Regions from separate parts of the Halobacillus salinarum genome, predicted to be linked through region 3. Evidence: riboswitches for the same ligand, from Rfam matches in the RefSeq annotation. Region 3 holds a riboswitch; each other region holds the start of a gene.
The links. Region 3 has a riboswitch for S-adenosylmethionine ahead of MUN89_RS00410 (methionine biosynthesis PLP-dependent protein). Riboswitches for the same ligand answer to the same signal wherever they lie in the genome.

Region 1 (5,231 bases), 1.7 Mb from region 3:
CTCTGATTATAGAAGACGGCGTCACTGTCGGCCACCAGGTTACACTGCACTCAGCTCACGTAAAAAGGAATGCTTTGATAGGAATGGGATCTATTATCCTGGATGGAGCAGAAATAGGAGCGAATTCTTTTATCGGTGCTGGAAGCCTCGTTCCTCCTGGTAAAGTCATCCCTGATCATTGCCTTGCCTTTGGAAGGCCCGCTAAAGTCGTCCGCTCTTTAAATAATGAAGACTACAAAGAACTGGATCGCATTCGAGCAACCTACGTTGAAAAAGGCCAATATTACAAAGAATTGCTGAATAAGTGAGTGTTAGAATGATTTATGGATTGTTTTCTTTTACGATTATTTGCGGTATGATGTTAGCCCTTTATTCTTCACGACTTCCTTTATCGTTAAAAAAGCAGGCCCGGGTATTCAGCTGTCTATTTTTGTTAGCCGGCCTGGCACTTTTACTAGTGCTTGTGAACAAGCATCACTGGCTTGCAAAAGGAAAAGAATTCTACACCACATTTATCACGGATACAGAAGTTTCACAAGGACGAACTGAACTGGCCTTAAAGATGAGCAATAAAGGAAGTATCCTTCCTTCTGTGAAGCTTTCGGTACCTATGATTGAACAATACCCCGAATTGCCAAGAGGCTGTGAAGTAACAAGCCTGGCCATGCTTTTTCACTTCTCCGGAAATAAAATAGATAAACTGAAGCTGGCCAGTGAAATCAAAAAAAATACAGCTTCCTTAAAAACTATCGATGGAAAAGTCTATTACGGCGACCCTAATGAAGGCTTTGTCGGAGATATGTATTCGTTGAACAATCCGGGGCTTGGGGTTTATCATAAACCGATAATGGAGCTTACTCAAGAGTACTTCGATGAACGAGCCGTTGATTTTACCGGACAGGACTTTTCCCAAATCCTGCAATATGTGAATGATGGACTTCCTATCTGGGTGATTATTAACTCTGATTACGATAAACTTTCCGACCGCTACTTTGAGACATGGCATACCTCCGGGGGAAAAATACAAGTTACCCGGAAGGAGCATTCAGTTGTTGTAACAGGCTATGACCGTGAGTATATTTATTTTAACGATCCATTAAACATAACAAAAAAAGCACCCATTAACAGCTTCAGAGAAGCCTGGGTGCAGATGGGGAAGCAGGCGATTACGATTTTGAAGCCGTAAGCTTGCTTCTCGTCTTATCTTCATTTTGCAAGTCCTCAAGTGGAAACTTACGTTCTACATAGATTTGGTGCCAGAGCATAAACATTAATACCGTCCAGATTTTCCGGCTGTAATCCGCTTTTCCTTGAGCATGAGCATCCAGCAGGCTGAGAACATAATTCTTATCAATTAAGTAACTCGTCTCGCTTTCTTTGATTAACACTTTCGCCCAATCGTGAAGCTCTTCCTTGAGCCAGTGCCTGATAGGTACAGGAAAACCTAATTTTTTCCGATCAAGTACATGGTCTGGAATAATACCACGTGACGCCTGCCTCAATATATGTTTAGTCGTTCCCTCTGCAATTTTCATATCCACAGGAATACCGCTCGCCACGTTAAATACTTCCTTATCTAAAAAAGGCACGCGTAATTCAAGTGAATGAGCCATCGTCATTTTATCAGCTTTAAGAAGAATGTCTCCACGCATCCATGTATGAATGTCAATGTACTGCATCTGGTTGACGAGATCATAAGTATGAACGTTTTCATAAAGAGATTTCGTTATCTCCTTATAAGGAAGGTCCTGACGGTAATCTTTCATCAACGCTTCTTTCTCAGCTTCCTCAAACATTTTCGCATTCCCAATATACCTTTCCTTCAAAGGCGTGGTGCCTCTTTGCAGAAAGCTCTTCCCTTTTACACCTTCTGGGAGAACATCTGCCACACGTCCAATCATTTTCTGCAAGGAAGCAGGGATATGCTGAAAAGCTTTTAAAGATTCCGGTTCCCTGTAAATATTGTACCCGCCAAACAACTCATCGCTTCCTTCTCCTGAAAGCACAACGGTTACATGCTTTCTCGCTTCCCTTGCTACAAAGTATAAAGGAACACAAGCCGGATCTGCGAGAGGGTCATCCATGTGGTACATGATTTTTGGCAGCTTCTGGACATATTCTTCCGGTGATATGATATAAGAGATATTTTCCACATCCAGCTTCTCCGCTGTTTCTTTTGCCACATCCACTTCTGAATAGCCTTCTCTTTCAAACCCAACAGAAAAGGTCTTAATATTAGGATTAAACTGTTTAGCCATGGCTACAATAATAGTAGAATCAATGCCGCCGGATAAAAACGAACCTACAGGTACGTCACTGCGCATATGCTTTTTGACTGAATCAAACATGACATCCTGAATAGACGTAATCCAGTCCGTCTTACTCATGAGCTTCGGCTGAAACGTAGCATGGAAGTAGCGGTGGAAAGAGATTGGCTTTTCCGGTTTTTTGATAAAGTAATGACCGGGTTGAACTTTTTGAATGCCTTCGGTCAAAGTCATAGGCTCAGGAACAAATTGATAACTTAAATAATGCTGAAGAGCATCTGTACTTACTACTTCATTCTGCCTGGCCACAGTAATACTTTTCTTTTCAGAAGCAAAAAAGATGCCTTCTTCTTCTTCCGAATAAAAAAGCGGCTTTATACCAAATGGATCTCTAGCACCGTACAGTGTCTCCTCATGCTTGTCCCATATTAAGATGGCAAACATGCCGCGAAGTTCCTTAAAAGCCTCTTCTCTTTTCTCATGAAACAGGGCAATGATCACTTCTGTATCAGATTCTGTTGAGAACTGAGCCCCTTGTTTTTTCAACTCATCCCGTAATTCGACATAATTATAGATTTCACCGTTAAATACCATCCAATAACGGTCATTTTCATAGCTTAGCGGCTGATGCCCGCTTTCAATATCAATAATGCTTAATCTTCTGAAGCCAAAAGATATATAATCATCGTGAAAAAACCCTTCGTCATCAGGGCCGCGATGAGTAATAACATCATTACGATATTTGAACGTCGCTTGTTGTTCATCATTAGGCAGCGCTGGAAGATCTCTAATCATTCCAATAAAACCACACATAGACGTTCCTCACTTTCTTTTTGCAGTCTAAACTTACGAGATAAAATTATATCATAAAACCTATAAGGCTTCGAGAGCCTTTCTTGGTCATTTTATGTAATATTTCATAAAAAAAACATCGTTCCTGATATTTCTTCAAGAACGATGTAACACTTATTGTTCTAAGAGACTTTTTAACTCCATCGCTTTGTCTGTTTTTTCCCACGGGAATTCTACATCAGTGCGTCCAAAATGACCATAGGCAGCAGTCTGGCGATAAATCGGTCTGCGTAAATCAAGCATCTTTATAATTCCAGCTGGCCTCAAGTCAAATAAATCCCGAACAGCCTTAACTAGTTTTTCCTCGGAGACTTTCCCCGTTCCATTTGTGTTGATGGAAATCGAAACAGGCTGTGCCACTCCAATGGCATAAGCAAGCTGCACTTCACAAGACTCCGCTAAACCGGCTGCTACGATATTTTTAGCCACATAACGAGCAGCATAAGCCGCTGAACGGTCCACTTTCGTGGCGTCCTTCCCACTGAAGGCACCGCCTCCATGGCGGGCGTATCCGCCATATGTGTCTACGATAATCTTCCGGCCTGTAAGTCCTGCATCCCCTTGTGGTCCTCCAATGACAAAACGACCGGTAGGATTAATGAAATATTTTGTTTCCTTATCAATGAACTCTGTTGGAACTACTGGTTCAATAACAAACTTTTTCAAGTCCTTTTTTATTTGCTCCAGTGTGACTTCCTCAGCATGCTGAGTTGAAATAACGATCGTATCCACTCGAACCGGCTGATCATTGTCATCATACTCAATCGTTACCTGTGTTTTTCCGTCTGGACGCAAATAAGCAAGAGTTCCATCGTTCCTGACATCAGCTAAACGCTTCGAGAGCTTGTGGGCAAGCGAGATTGGAAGAGGCATCAGTTCTTTCGTTTCATTATTGGCATAACCGAACATTAACCCCTGGTCTCCGGCACCAATCGATTCAATTTCTTCATCGCTCATCTGACCTTCACGCGCTTCATAAGCTACGTCTACGCCTCCAGCAATATCAGGTGACTGTTCGTCAATAGCAGTAAGTACCGCACAAGTATCTGCATCAAATCCATATTTAGCACGGGTATAGCCGATGTCCTTAATAGTCTGGCGGACAATGGCTGGTATATCAACATAAGTATTTGTACTGATTTCTCCCGAGACGAGTACAAGTCCAGTAGTAACTGTTGTTTCACAAGCTACCCTTGCATTCGGGTCATTTTTTAAAATCTCGTCCAAAATGGCATCAGAAATCTGGTCACAGATTTTATCAGGATGACCTTCCGTAACAGATTCAGATGTAAACAAACGACGATTGGCAGACATTCTCAAAAACTCCTCCTTCTTTCCATGCACAAATTATTAGACGGAACTCTTTCCAGGATATTGATCATTAAGATCTTCACTATATGGAGATTATAGTATCCAAACCATAATCGGATGATTTGAGTAGGTTACAGCTGTAAACAGCTTAGACAGATATTTCCTTATAAAAAGAAAAAACCCTTCCTTACTCGAGGAAAGGGGGTGCTTCCTTTCGCTCTTATCGTCCAAGGAGGTTTTACGTACTCCTTGCTTCAGGTTAGCACCGTGTCAAGATTGACGGGTTGCCGGGTTTCAAAGGGCCTGTCCCTCCACCGACTCTGGATAAGAGAGTTTCCGTTCGAAATTATCGTAACGAAATCCCTTAGTATTGTCAATTAAATGGCTGCAGACTAAGCCATATCTTCCATTAATAGATCCTTTGACATTATGAAAGAAAATTCCCTTACCAAGAACCAAATGACTGCACATTGTTACCACTAAGTTTTATAATCACCATATGAAGCATGCCCGTAAACGTTTGACTTTTTATAAGCACGATCTTTATGTAATCTTTTCATTCCGGGGTCATGTATAATCCCCTGATGCAGATGAATAGTAAACGAAATAATGTCGTTCACATAAGTTAAAGTAAGAAGGAGTTCGGGATGTTTTTATGGATGACTTTCCTTTGTTGATTAGAAGGAAAATTACTCTCAGTTTTTTATAAAATAGCGTGGACTATTAAACACAATGTGTTATACTAATTAACAAATTACAGCATCTGTTCTATTGAAATATTTTACGAAAAGGCGGGTAAAC
Region 2 (5,231 bases), 1.3 Mb from region 3:
TGGGGGGGAAAAAAGGATAAATGATACTTTCCATACAGCATAAAGGGAGCTTTTTCTTTTTCATGAAAGGAATTCTTTAGGGAAACGAGTTGATGTATGAGTCACCGAATGACTGAATAACAAATGTTGCTCCTATTCTTCTTGAGCAGGCCTGTATCAATAAGCGCAAAGAAAAATAAACAGCTGCCTAATCGTTAACTAGGCAGCTGCACACCATTATTTTCCCCAAACGTCTTCTGCAATTTCTACTACGTGACGGATTTTAGCCCATTGTTCTTCTTCCGTTAGAACATTTCCTTCTTCAGTGGAAGCAAATCCACATTGAGGGCTTAAGCAGAGTTGTTCATAAGGAACATAGCTGGCTGCTTCTTCGATGCGTTGTTTGATACGGTCTTTGTTCTCAAGTTCTCCGGTTTTTGAAGTGATAAGCCCGAGGACTATGAAAAGATCATCTCTATTTACATGCCGAAGAGGCTCGAATCCTCCTGAGCGTTCATCATCAAATTCAAGGAAAAGTCCATTGACATTTAACTGGCCGAAAATTGCGCTGGCTACAGCTTCGTAATCACCGGAAGTCATATACGTAGAGCGGAAATTCCCACGGCAGATATGCATCGTAATCACCATATCATCTGGACGCTTGGCTATGGAATCATTAACAGCCCGTACAAACAACTTTCTCATTTTGTCCGGATCCTGTCCACGGTCTTTCATTTTTTGAATTCCTTCGTCTGAGAAAAAACCTGCCCAGGATGTATCGTCCAGCTGTAAATAGCGGCAGCCTGCATCGTAAAAAGCTTGAATAGCTTTTTGGTAAGCTTTCGTTAAGTCTGCCAGCAGGTCTTCTTCCTGATTGTAAACATCTTTATTAATGTTCCCTCTGGCAAGCAGCATATTAGGGCTTGGAATTGTGAACTTAGGCACGTGTTGATCCCCTGCAATTGAGTGTAAAAACTTATAATGATCAATCATCGGGTGAGTAGTAAAATCTACAGTGTCCACGACCCTTATGGCACGAGCTTTTGTTTCTACTCCCTTAAATTGGATGCCTGAATCAGCCTTGTATTCCTCTACTCCGTCAAGACTTTCTAAAAAGTCAAAATGCCACCACTCACGACGAAGATCTCCGTCTGTCACTGATTTTAATCCTGCCTGTTTTTGTTTTTCGACGAGCTTAATAATTTCTTCATTTTCAATAGTTGTTAATTCATCCGAAGAAATTTGATTGTTGAAATATTTTTTTCTTGCTTCTTTAATGCTCTCTGGGCGCAGAAAGCTTCCAACGTGATCTCCTCGAAAAGGGGCTGTTACTGTACTAATCGACATGTCAATCCTCTCCTTCATAAATAAAAGCCTCTTCGAAATAAGAAGAGACTTAAGAGTAAGTATGGCCGCTTCTTATCTTTCAAGTTTACTCACTTGCGGGAATTAGCACCTTGTCATATACAGGTTGCTGAGGCGTCACCGGACCCTTTCCTCGGCCTCTCTTGATAAGAACTATTCAATTATTCAAAAATTTTGTATGGGTGTTATCTTAACAGGTCATTGATAAAAAAGGAAGTCGATTCATTCATTTTTCTTTTCATTGGACAGCCATTTCGTACTCATATGATTGAGGGAAGCGATCCATTCCTCGGGTGCGGGAAGGTCACTGACGACTGCAAAAACGTCTTCTAAGTCAGCCATTTTTACGTAAGTCCGGCACCCGATTTTAGAATGATCTGCTAAAATATAGGTTTCCTGGGACTGTTCGATTAATTTCCTGGTAAACAAAGCTTTATTAGGGTCATAACTTGTTACTCCGTGGTTTAGATCAACTCCGTCTGTAGCTATAAAGGCTTTATTTACAAAAAAGTCTTCCATCATCTTCTCTGCAATCGGACCGGAAATTCTTAAATGTTCCGTACTCACTTCTCCGCCTATGAAAATAATTTTTGCATCAAGTTCATGACGCTTTGTTGATTCTATTAACGAATACAGGGCGGGGATAGAGCAGGTCATAATCGTCAGACTGAGCTTATGTTTTAAATAGGGAATCATTTGCAATGGGGTGCTGCCTTCATCGATGACAATTACATCATAATCTTGGACGCAAGCTGCGGCAATTTTCCCAATGTAGTTCTTTTCTTCCGATCTAATGGCTGCACGCTCATAATGAGGAGGTTCGGTTTTATGAGGGACTGGGATTGCACCCCCATATACTTTTTTTAATTTATTTTCATTTTCAAGATCGTCTAAGTGACGCCGGATTGTTTCCGTTGAAACATCCAATTGAGCTGCCAAATCGCTTACCTTGACTTTTCCATTTTTATCCATCAAATCTAAAATTTCTTTTTTTCTTTCTTCCGCTACTAATGACAAAACGCCTTCCCTCCTCGATAACGTTTAAATCCATTGTATCGCCAAACGAGAGCAGTGAACAGCTCGCTGGACCTAATGGACCAAATCTAAAGACTCGATCGTTTCATGAATTTGAATCTTTCTTTTTTTTAATTCTTTAAAAATAATGCTCGGCTGAAAGGCGTATTCTGGAATGACGACGCCATTAGCGGCGACTTTTCCAGAAGCTATTTGATCCACGGCAATAGCCATTGGTATTCCTACATTTCTAGTATAGGCTCTCAATCCTTCCCAGCCACTGACAGACCCATCTGAGCTTGGATGAGTATGAGTGAGGGTATGCTTAATTTTTTTGCCGCTGACGCATCCGATTACTTCTACGTGAAGAGCGTAGCCAAATAAGGTGGTAGATTGACCAGCTTTTGAATTCTGTAAATAAAAGCTGATGCAATCCATGATCCCTGCTTTTTTTCCGTTCACCGTAATCTCAGGATTACTAGTTATCCCGTACTGATACAAAGCTTTCATCAAGTTCATGTTCTCCTCTGGCCAGGTTCCCCTTACCTCAATTAATTGAACATCTTTATCTTTAAGAGCTTCCGCAAGGGTGGTGGTTTCTGCGTGCGGGATGATATACTGAACGGTTTGACCATAAGGTTCAGGAAGAAGTACCTCTTTCGGACGTGAAAAAGGGGGACCTGAATAAATTCTCCATCTTCGAATACAACTCTGCTGGATAAAGAAGGATCGTATTCATAAGCAGTCGTTTCAGCAATTGATTTAGAAAATGCTATTGGACGAAAAGAACCGTGACTAACTCGTGCAGATTCTACTGTGTCCAGCTGGCTGGCTGCTTGCATAGCCATCATTTGGGTGACACCTGGTGTCATTCCAAACCCAGCCACAAAAGTTCTCTGTTTACTTTTGAAAGTGGAGTCAAAGGCATATTCTTCACCGAAGCCATTTAAATTGACACCATGGCATCCTGCATCCGCTATACAGTGGGTGGATAAACCATTTAAAGCAATGGTGGTGCCATCCATGACAATGTCATATTCTTGTAATTGTTCTATCGTTTTATCATAGTCTCTAACATTTACGAACTGAGCATCCACTCTACAATCCTTGAGCCATTCGGCCACTTTTTCAGCTTCTTTCAGATGATAATCGCCGATTGTTAGTTTCGTAAAGGTGCTGTAGCTGACTAAATCCAGCGCGGCTTCACGGGCAATTTTTCCTGCTCCGCCAAGGCAGAAAATTTTCATTGAGCTTCCCCCTTTGATCTTGAATGCTTCCAGTACATACTGTCTTCTACAGCTCTTAAAAGCTTATTAATATCGGAAGGGTAAACTTCGCCGATATTGCCGATTCTAAATGTATTTACTTTCGTAACTTTTCCTGGATAGATGACAAAACCTCTTGACTTTAATTTTTCATAGAACTGAGAAAAGGAAAAGTCTGGAGCTTCCGGATAATAAAAAGGCGTAATAATGGGGGATCGCCACCTTTTTTCAAGTAAAGGTGTAAATCCGAGCTTTTCCATCCCTGAGACTAATAGCTCCTGGTTCTGTTGATATCGTTTCTGGCGTTGATTCAATCCTTCTTCTTTTAATTCCTTTAACGCCTGCTGAAATGCCCGGACAGTATGAGTCGGGGAAGTAAACCGCCATTTTCCTTTTTCTGCTTCCATCGTTTCCCATTGATCGTATAAATCTAAAGCTAAGGATCGTGACTGGTCTTTGCATTTTTTCAAACATGACTGTTTCGCGATGACAAAACCAAAACCTGGGACTCCTTGGATGCACTTATTGGCGCTGCTGATCATATAGTCAATGCTCAAATCGCTGATGGAGAACTCGATACCCCCGAAGCTGCTCATCGCATCTACGATCAACGTTTTATTATATTTTTTCACTATATCAGCAATTTCTTCCAACGGATTTTTCATTCCTGTAGTCGTTTCACAATGCACGACTGCTACGTGGGTAATTCTTGAGTCCTGAGCTAAATATTGGTGAAGCAAGTGGAGATCAGGAGGCACGGTGTCACTAAACCGGATAGGTTCGACTTGAAGACCGAGCCGCCTGCTAATGGTAACCATGCGTTCACCATATGCTCCATTCACGATTACGAGCAGTTTCCCCTCCTGAGGCACCACTGTATTGATGACTGATTCGACACTAAAGGTCCCGCTTCCCTGCATCAGTACGCTAGTATATTCTTCTTTGTTTACTGCAGCTAGCTCTAATAATTCTCTTCTTATCGATTGGACAATTGATTTATAATCCTCATCCCACGTACACCAGTCAGTAAGCATTTTTTCACGGACCGAAAGGGAGGTCGTAAGTGGCCCTGGTGTTAGTAGTAGGTAGGGGTTTTCATCATTATGCTTCATTTCTACTTCGTCCTTCCTGTACAACGGTTAAGGCTTTATCAAGGATGGTTAATGCTTCCTCGAGCTGACTTTTAGTTATGATTAATGGGGGACAAAGCTGTATTACATTACCTTTAGAAACCTTAAAACTCAGTCCTCGTTCCAAACATGCATACATCACTTGTTCTGTCTCCTCGACAGCCTTTTCCTTCGTTGTTCGGTCTCGCACGAGTTCTATTGCAATAAGAAGACCGATCTGTCTTACGTCACCGATTAACGGATGATTTTCCATCATTCTCTGTAATCGCTCACTGGCTAATCTGCCCAGCTCCTTGGTATGAATTAATAATTTCTCCTCTTCTATTACATCTAGCACAGCAGAGGAAGCGGAAGCACCTAATGGACTTTTCTCATGGGTGTAGTGTCCGATGGAAGTGTAGGACATGGTGTCTAAAGCTTCATCAATCAGCAAGGCAGCCATAGGAAAAACCCCGCCGCCAAGTCCCTTACCAAGCAC
Region 3 (5,231 bases):
CGACGATGCTTGGGAGTCTTTTGCTTGTTCCTGTCGGCCTTGGCCTTATCCTGCTGACCATTCGGACAACTTTTATGGTATTTGCCCACCATGCTCAAAAGTTTAAAAACATTCTAAGGATTACATCAGGAATTACCGGCCTGATGATCCCAGCGCTGCTCGTAAGTATCCTCCCTATTACTTTAGGCGGATTTATCGAATTTGAGAATGGCTACCCTCAGCTCCACTATGGAAATCTGTTTAAAGATCCAACCCTTTATATGCATGTCGCCTTCGGTTTATCTACCGAGCTGTTTATTTCTTCGGTATTTCTAATGGATTATGCTAAAGAAGCAGACGACTGGTCAGCTTTCCAAACATACCGGAGCCACGCGCTTTGGCTCGGCCCTGTATCCATTATTGTTGCTGTGCTCACTATTGCTGCGATGCCTCAGGAAGCCGGCTGGATTGTAAATAAAATACAAGCCAATCCTGACTGGTTTATCGTTTCACTGATCTTTTTTCTTGTAGGATATGGATTTTTATTCGTGAAACGGTATAAAGAATACCGGGGACATCCACGGCCGGCCGTTATCTTAATCATGCTGCAATACGGAGCAGCGATTTATGCGTACGGATCTGCCCATCTTCCCTACTTAGTGTACCCTCATTTAACCGTGGAAGAAGGATTTACGAACCCTACTATTTTTTATCAGCTGCTGGTTGTTTACGGTATTGGCTTCGCCATTCTCATCCCAGGTTTCATCCTGTTCTGGAAACTTTTCTTAAAGGATCGCCGCTATTTAAAACAGGAATAAAGATTTGAAGCTATCGGGATGATCGATGGCTTTTTCCCTTTGTCCTTCGATTATAGAAGCTGATGGCTGGGTAATTTAACAGAAATGACTATTTTTTCTAAGTAAGGAGTATGGATAATGCATAAGCTTAATAACGACTACTTAGAGGACGCTGTAGAAGACAGCATGCCGTTTGCTGCCCAAGGAGAAGTGAACACTTCCCTTCCTGATTTAGATGGCACAAAAAAAGACCTGCTTGGAGTCACGATCCTAACCACAGACCAACAAAAGTTTACAGGAGGAAACTGGGAGCAAACTGTCCCTATGCAGAGTACTTCAAAAATTATTTCACTCATGCTTGCTCTGCACGACTTTGGTAAGGACCGTGTGTTTCAAGCTGTAGGCATGGAGCCGATGGGCGATTTTTTCAACTCGATCAGCCAGCTTGAATCCTATGATACAAGTAAACCCTTTAACCCAATGATTAATGCCGGAGCGATAGCCGTCTCCGCCTTGATTAAAGGACACAATAATAATAACCGCTTTGAACGCTACCTCCACTTTCTTCAACGTGTGACCGACAACCAGGAACTCCATTTGAACGAACAAGTTTATGAAGCAGAAAAAGCTAACGGGGCAAGAAACAGGGCACTTGCTTATTTCATGGAAAGCGTTGGTACTTTAATAACCGATGTGGAAGAAGCTCTGGATCTTTATTTTCGAATTAATTCGGTGATGATGAATTGTGATGACTTTGCAAAGGTCGGGTTGTTTTTGGCGAGAGGGGGAAGAGCTCCGGATAACGATGAAAAATTGATACCCGCTAACCATCTGCGTACCGTTAACGCCATAATGATGACTTCCGGCATGTACAATTCTTCCGGACGGCACGCAGTAGAAGTGGGATTCCCTTGTAAAAGCGGCGTTTCAGGCAGTATTATCGGGGTGGTTCCCGGGTTGATGGGCATCGGGATTGTCGGGCCAGCCATAGATGAAAAAGGCAACAGTACGGCAGGTGGTGCGCTGCTCCGGAAACTGTCGCAGGATTTGGAGCTGAACTTATTCGGGGATGGCCATATTTATGGAAGAGGAATATCGGGCGGCGTTTAACCTTCTGTCTTGTCTTTAAGAAAAAAGAAAAGAATGAATTCTTTATTAAAAATTCAAATAATTCGCTCTGTTCTGTTGTAAAATGATAAAAAGTAGTGTAGATTAGTGAGAAAGCTTTTTAATTAAACAAGTTCATAGTATTTCTCTTATCAAGAGAGGCAGAGGGACTGGCCCGGCGAAGCCTCAGCAACCACTGGTTTGACCAGAATGGTGCTAACTCCAGCAAGTTGATTCATCAACTTGGAAGATAAGAAGAAGGACCCTTACATTCCAAAGTCTTCTTCTTATAGAAGGCTTTTTTTATTTTTATAAAATCACTAAAGGAGAATGATCATGACTACCCCTCATACAGAAACGCAATTTGTGCATACAGGAAAAAATAATGGGGATCCATCGGGTTCCATCAATGCACCCGTACATTTTTCTACTCCCTATCAGCATAAGGGCATCGGAGAATCGACCGGCTTTGACTATGCAAGAACCGGCAACCCGACGCGTGCGATTCTGGAGCGAACGATGGCAGAAATTGAAGGCGGCGATGCAGGCTATGCGTTCAGTTCAGGTATGGCAGCTATCCAAACGGTTGTTTCCCTATTTACTTATCAAGATGAAATTCTCGTTTCGGAGGATTTGTATGGAGGAACCTATCGATTGTTTGAACACGTCCGCAAGCAGTCGGGGGTCAATTTTCGTTACTGTGGGAGCGACAACTTAGGGGCATTGGAAGAACAGATCACGGATAAAACAAAAGCCATTTACGTGGAAACCCCAACTAACCCTTTAATGCACGTCGCTGACATTCCCAGCATTTCAAAAATCTCTAAAAAGCATAACCTGCTGCTTATCGTTGATAACACCCTTTTTACCCCTTATATCCAAAAACCTTTACAGGAAGGGGCAGACATCGTCATCCACAGTGCGACCAAATACCTTGGCGGTCATAATGACGTCTTAGCCGGGCTGGTTATCGGCAAAGGCAAAGAGCTATGCGAACAGCTGGGCAGCTATCAAAATACTGCCGGTGCCGTATTATCCCCGTTTGATTCGTGGCTTTTGATGAGAGGGATGAAAACACTGGCCTTAAGGATGCGCCAACATGAAGAGAATGCTAAAGCAGTCGTTGAATTTTTGCAGAACCACCGTGCAGTTACCCACGTCCTCTACCCGGGCCGTGGTGGAATGGTTTCATTCAGACTCGAATCTGAACACTGTGTGGATCCTTTTCTCAGAAGTCTTAAAGTGATTACGTTTGCGGAGAGCTTAGGAGGAGTCGAAAGCTTTATTACCTATCCTGCTACACAGACCCACGCGGATATACCAGAAGAAAAGCGCACGAGCTACGGAGTCTGCAACCGACTGCTTCGTTTTTCCGTAGGAGTCGAGCATATTGACGACTTACTTGGAGATCTCAATCAGGCATTAACTCAATTGGTAAAGGAGGAACTTATCCAATGACGGAACAACATTCATTTCAAACACGTCTTTTGCACAGTAAGCACAAATTCGATCCAGAAACGGGGGCGGTCAGCGTCCCGATTCAGCAGGCGTCTACGTTCCACCAGCAGGACTTTGACCAACCTGGCAAATATGACTACAGCCGGTCCGGAAATCCGACGCGCGAGGCGCTAGAAGAAACGATTGCAAGTCTCGAGGGAGGCTCTTACGGTTTTGCTTTCGCTTCGGGGATGGCAGCTATTTCCACATCATTCATGCTGCTGTCGCAAGACGATCATGTCGTGATCTCTGAGGATGTATATGGCGGTACGTTCCGGATGATTCGAGATGTACTGACTAAGTTTGGAATCGATCACAGCTTTGTAAACATGACTGATTTGCATGCCGTGGCTACTGCTATCAAGCCGAACACAAAGGTTGTGTACATTGAGACACCATCGAACCCGTTATTAAACATTACCGATATCCGTGCGGTATCCAAGCTTGCCAAAGCTCACGGCTGCTTAACCTTTGTCGATAATACATTTATGACTCCTGCTCTGCAGAAGCCAATAGAACTCGGTGCAGATGTCGTGCTTCACAGTGCGACGAAATTTATCGCCGGCCATAGCGATGTTGTGGCCGGGCTCGCCGTCGTAAATAATGAGAGGCTTGCCGACCAGCTGGGGTTTTTACAAAATGCCTTCGGATCGATTCTTGGAGCCCATGACTGCTGGCTCGTCCTTCGAGGACTTAAAACCCTTCATTGCCGCTTGAAGCAGTCTTCTGAGTCAGCTTTTAAAATCGCATCGTATTTGACCCAGCATCCAAAAGTAGAAGAAGTGTATTATCCCGGCTTCACATCGCACCCAGGCGCTTCCACACATTCTTACCAGTCCGGAGGCCCTGGCGCTGTGTTATCCTTCAGACTGAAAGATGAAGCAGCCGTCAAAGATTTTTCCAAGCACTTGGAAATCCCGGTTTTTGCTGTAAGTCTCGGGGCAGTGGAATCGATTCTTTCCTACCCTGCCCGCATGTCCCATGCCTCTATGCCTCGCGAAGAACGCTTGAAACGTGGTATCACAGACGGCCTCCTCCGTCTTTCTGTCGGACTGGAGCAGCCGGAGGATTTAATTCGTGATTTCGAAACGGCTCTCAATCAGGTGGAAGATCTTCCACTTGCAGCCGCAAAGGTAGGTGGTTAAATCTATGAAACTAATAGATGCACTAAACGAGCGGACGTTGATCGGTGATGGAGCGATGGGAACGCTATTGTATTCTTACGGCATTGACCAATGTTTTGAAGAGCTGAACCTTTCCCATGCCAAGGAAGTACTGAATGTTCACAAAGCCTATGTTCACGCAGGTGCCGAAATTATTCAGACGAATACGTATGGAGCTAACTACGTGAAGCTTGCCCGTTATGGATTGGAAGAGCAAGTAAAGGAAATCAATACGGCTGCCATCAAGCTTGCTAAACAGGCGGCGGGAGATCAATGCTATGTTGCGGGAACTGTCGGCGGTATCCGCGGAATCCAAAAACAAACCACCTCCCTTGAAGAAATAAAGCGAAGCTTTCGTGAACAGCTCTATTGCATGCTGTTCGAACAAGTCGATGCCATCCTTTTTGAAACCTATTTTGACTTGGAAGAACTGCTTGCAGTTCTGCACATCGCCAAAAAAGAAACCGATTTGCCTGTTATTGCTCAAGTATCCATGCATGAACCTGGTGTACTCCAAGACGGAACTCCGTTAAACGAAGCTTTGGAATTAATTGAAAATAACGGTGCAGATGTCATCGGGGTAAATTGCCGCCTTGGTCCCTATCATATGATCCAGGCACTGGAGGACGTGCCCCTCCCTGATAAAGCCGTACTTTCTGCTTATCCAAATGCCAGTCTTCCGGATTAT

Region 1: another riboswitch for S-adenosylmethionine. It lies ahead of metK (methionine adenosyltransferase); the one in region 3 lies ahead of MUN89_RS00410 (methionine biosynthesis PLP-dependent protein).
Region 2: another riboswitch for S-adenosylmethionine. It lies ahead of MUN89_RS15475 (5-methyltetrahydropteroyltriglutamate--homocysteine S-methyltransferase); the one in region 3 lies ahead of MUN89_RS00410 (methionine biosynthesis PLP-dependent protein).

Annotation. Positions count from the first base shown of each region.
Region 1 is NZ_CP095073.1:1,823,718-1,828,948, reverse strand. It holds gene MUN89_RS09325 (gamma carbonic anhydrase) at 1-308, shown strand, start outside; gene MUN89_RS09320 (C39 family peptidase) at 305-1,186, shown strand; gene asnB (asparagine synthase (glutamine-hydrolyzing)) at 1,167-3,080, opposite strand; gene metK (methionine adenosyltransferase) at 3,234-4,433, opposite strand; SAM riboswitch class I at 4,648-4,761, opposite strand.
Region 2 is NZ_CP095073.1:3,012,372-3,017,602, reverse strand. It holds gene MUN89_RS22110 (TIGR04104 family putative zinc finger protein) at 1-20, shown strand, start outside; gene MUN89_RS15475 (5-methyltetrahydropteroyltriglutamate--homocysteine S-methyltransferase) at 217-1,326, opposite strand; SAM riboswitch class I at 1,396-1,497, opposite strand; gene MUN89_RS15470 (DeoR/GlpR family DNA-binding transcription regulator) at 1,567-2,361, opposite strand; partial or broken gene MUN89_RS15465 (saccharopine dehydrogenase family protein) at 2,434-3,605, opposite strand; gene MUN89_RS15460 (2-aminoethylphosphonate--pyruvate transaminase) at 3,602-4,735, opposite strand; gene pbfA ((R)-1-hydroxy-2-aminoethylphosphonate ammonia-lyase) at 4,725-5,231, opposite strand, start outside.
Region 3 is NZ_CP095073.1:75,925-81,155, forward strand. It holds gene MUN89_RS00400 (cytochrome d ubiquinol oxidase subunit II) at 1-797, shown strand, start outside; gene glsA (glutaminase A) at 915-1,886, shown strand; SAM riboswitch class I at 2,030-2,140, shown strand; gene MUN89_RS00410 (methionine biosynthesis PLP-dependent protein) at 2,220-3,341, shown strand; gene metC (cystathionine beta-lyase) at 3,338-4,525, shown strand; gene MUN89_RS00420 (bifunctional homocysteine S-methyltransferase/methylenetetrahydrofolate reductase) at 4,530-5,231, shown strand, end outside.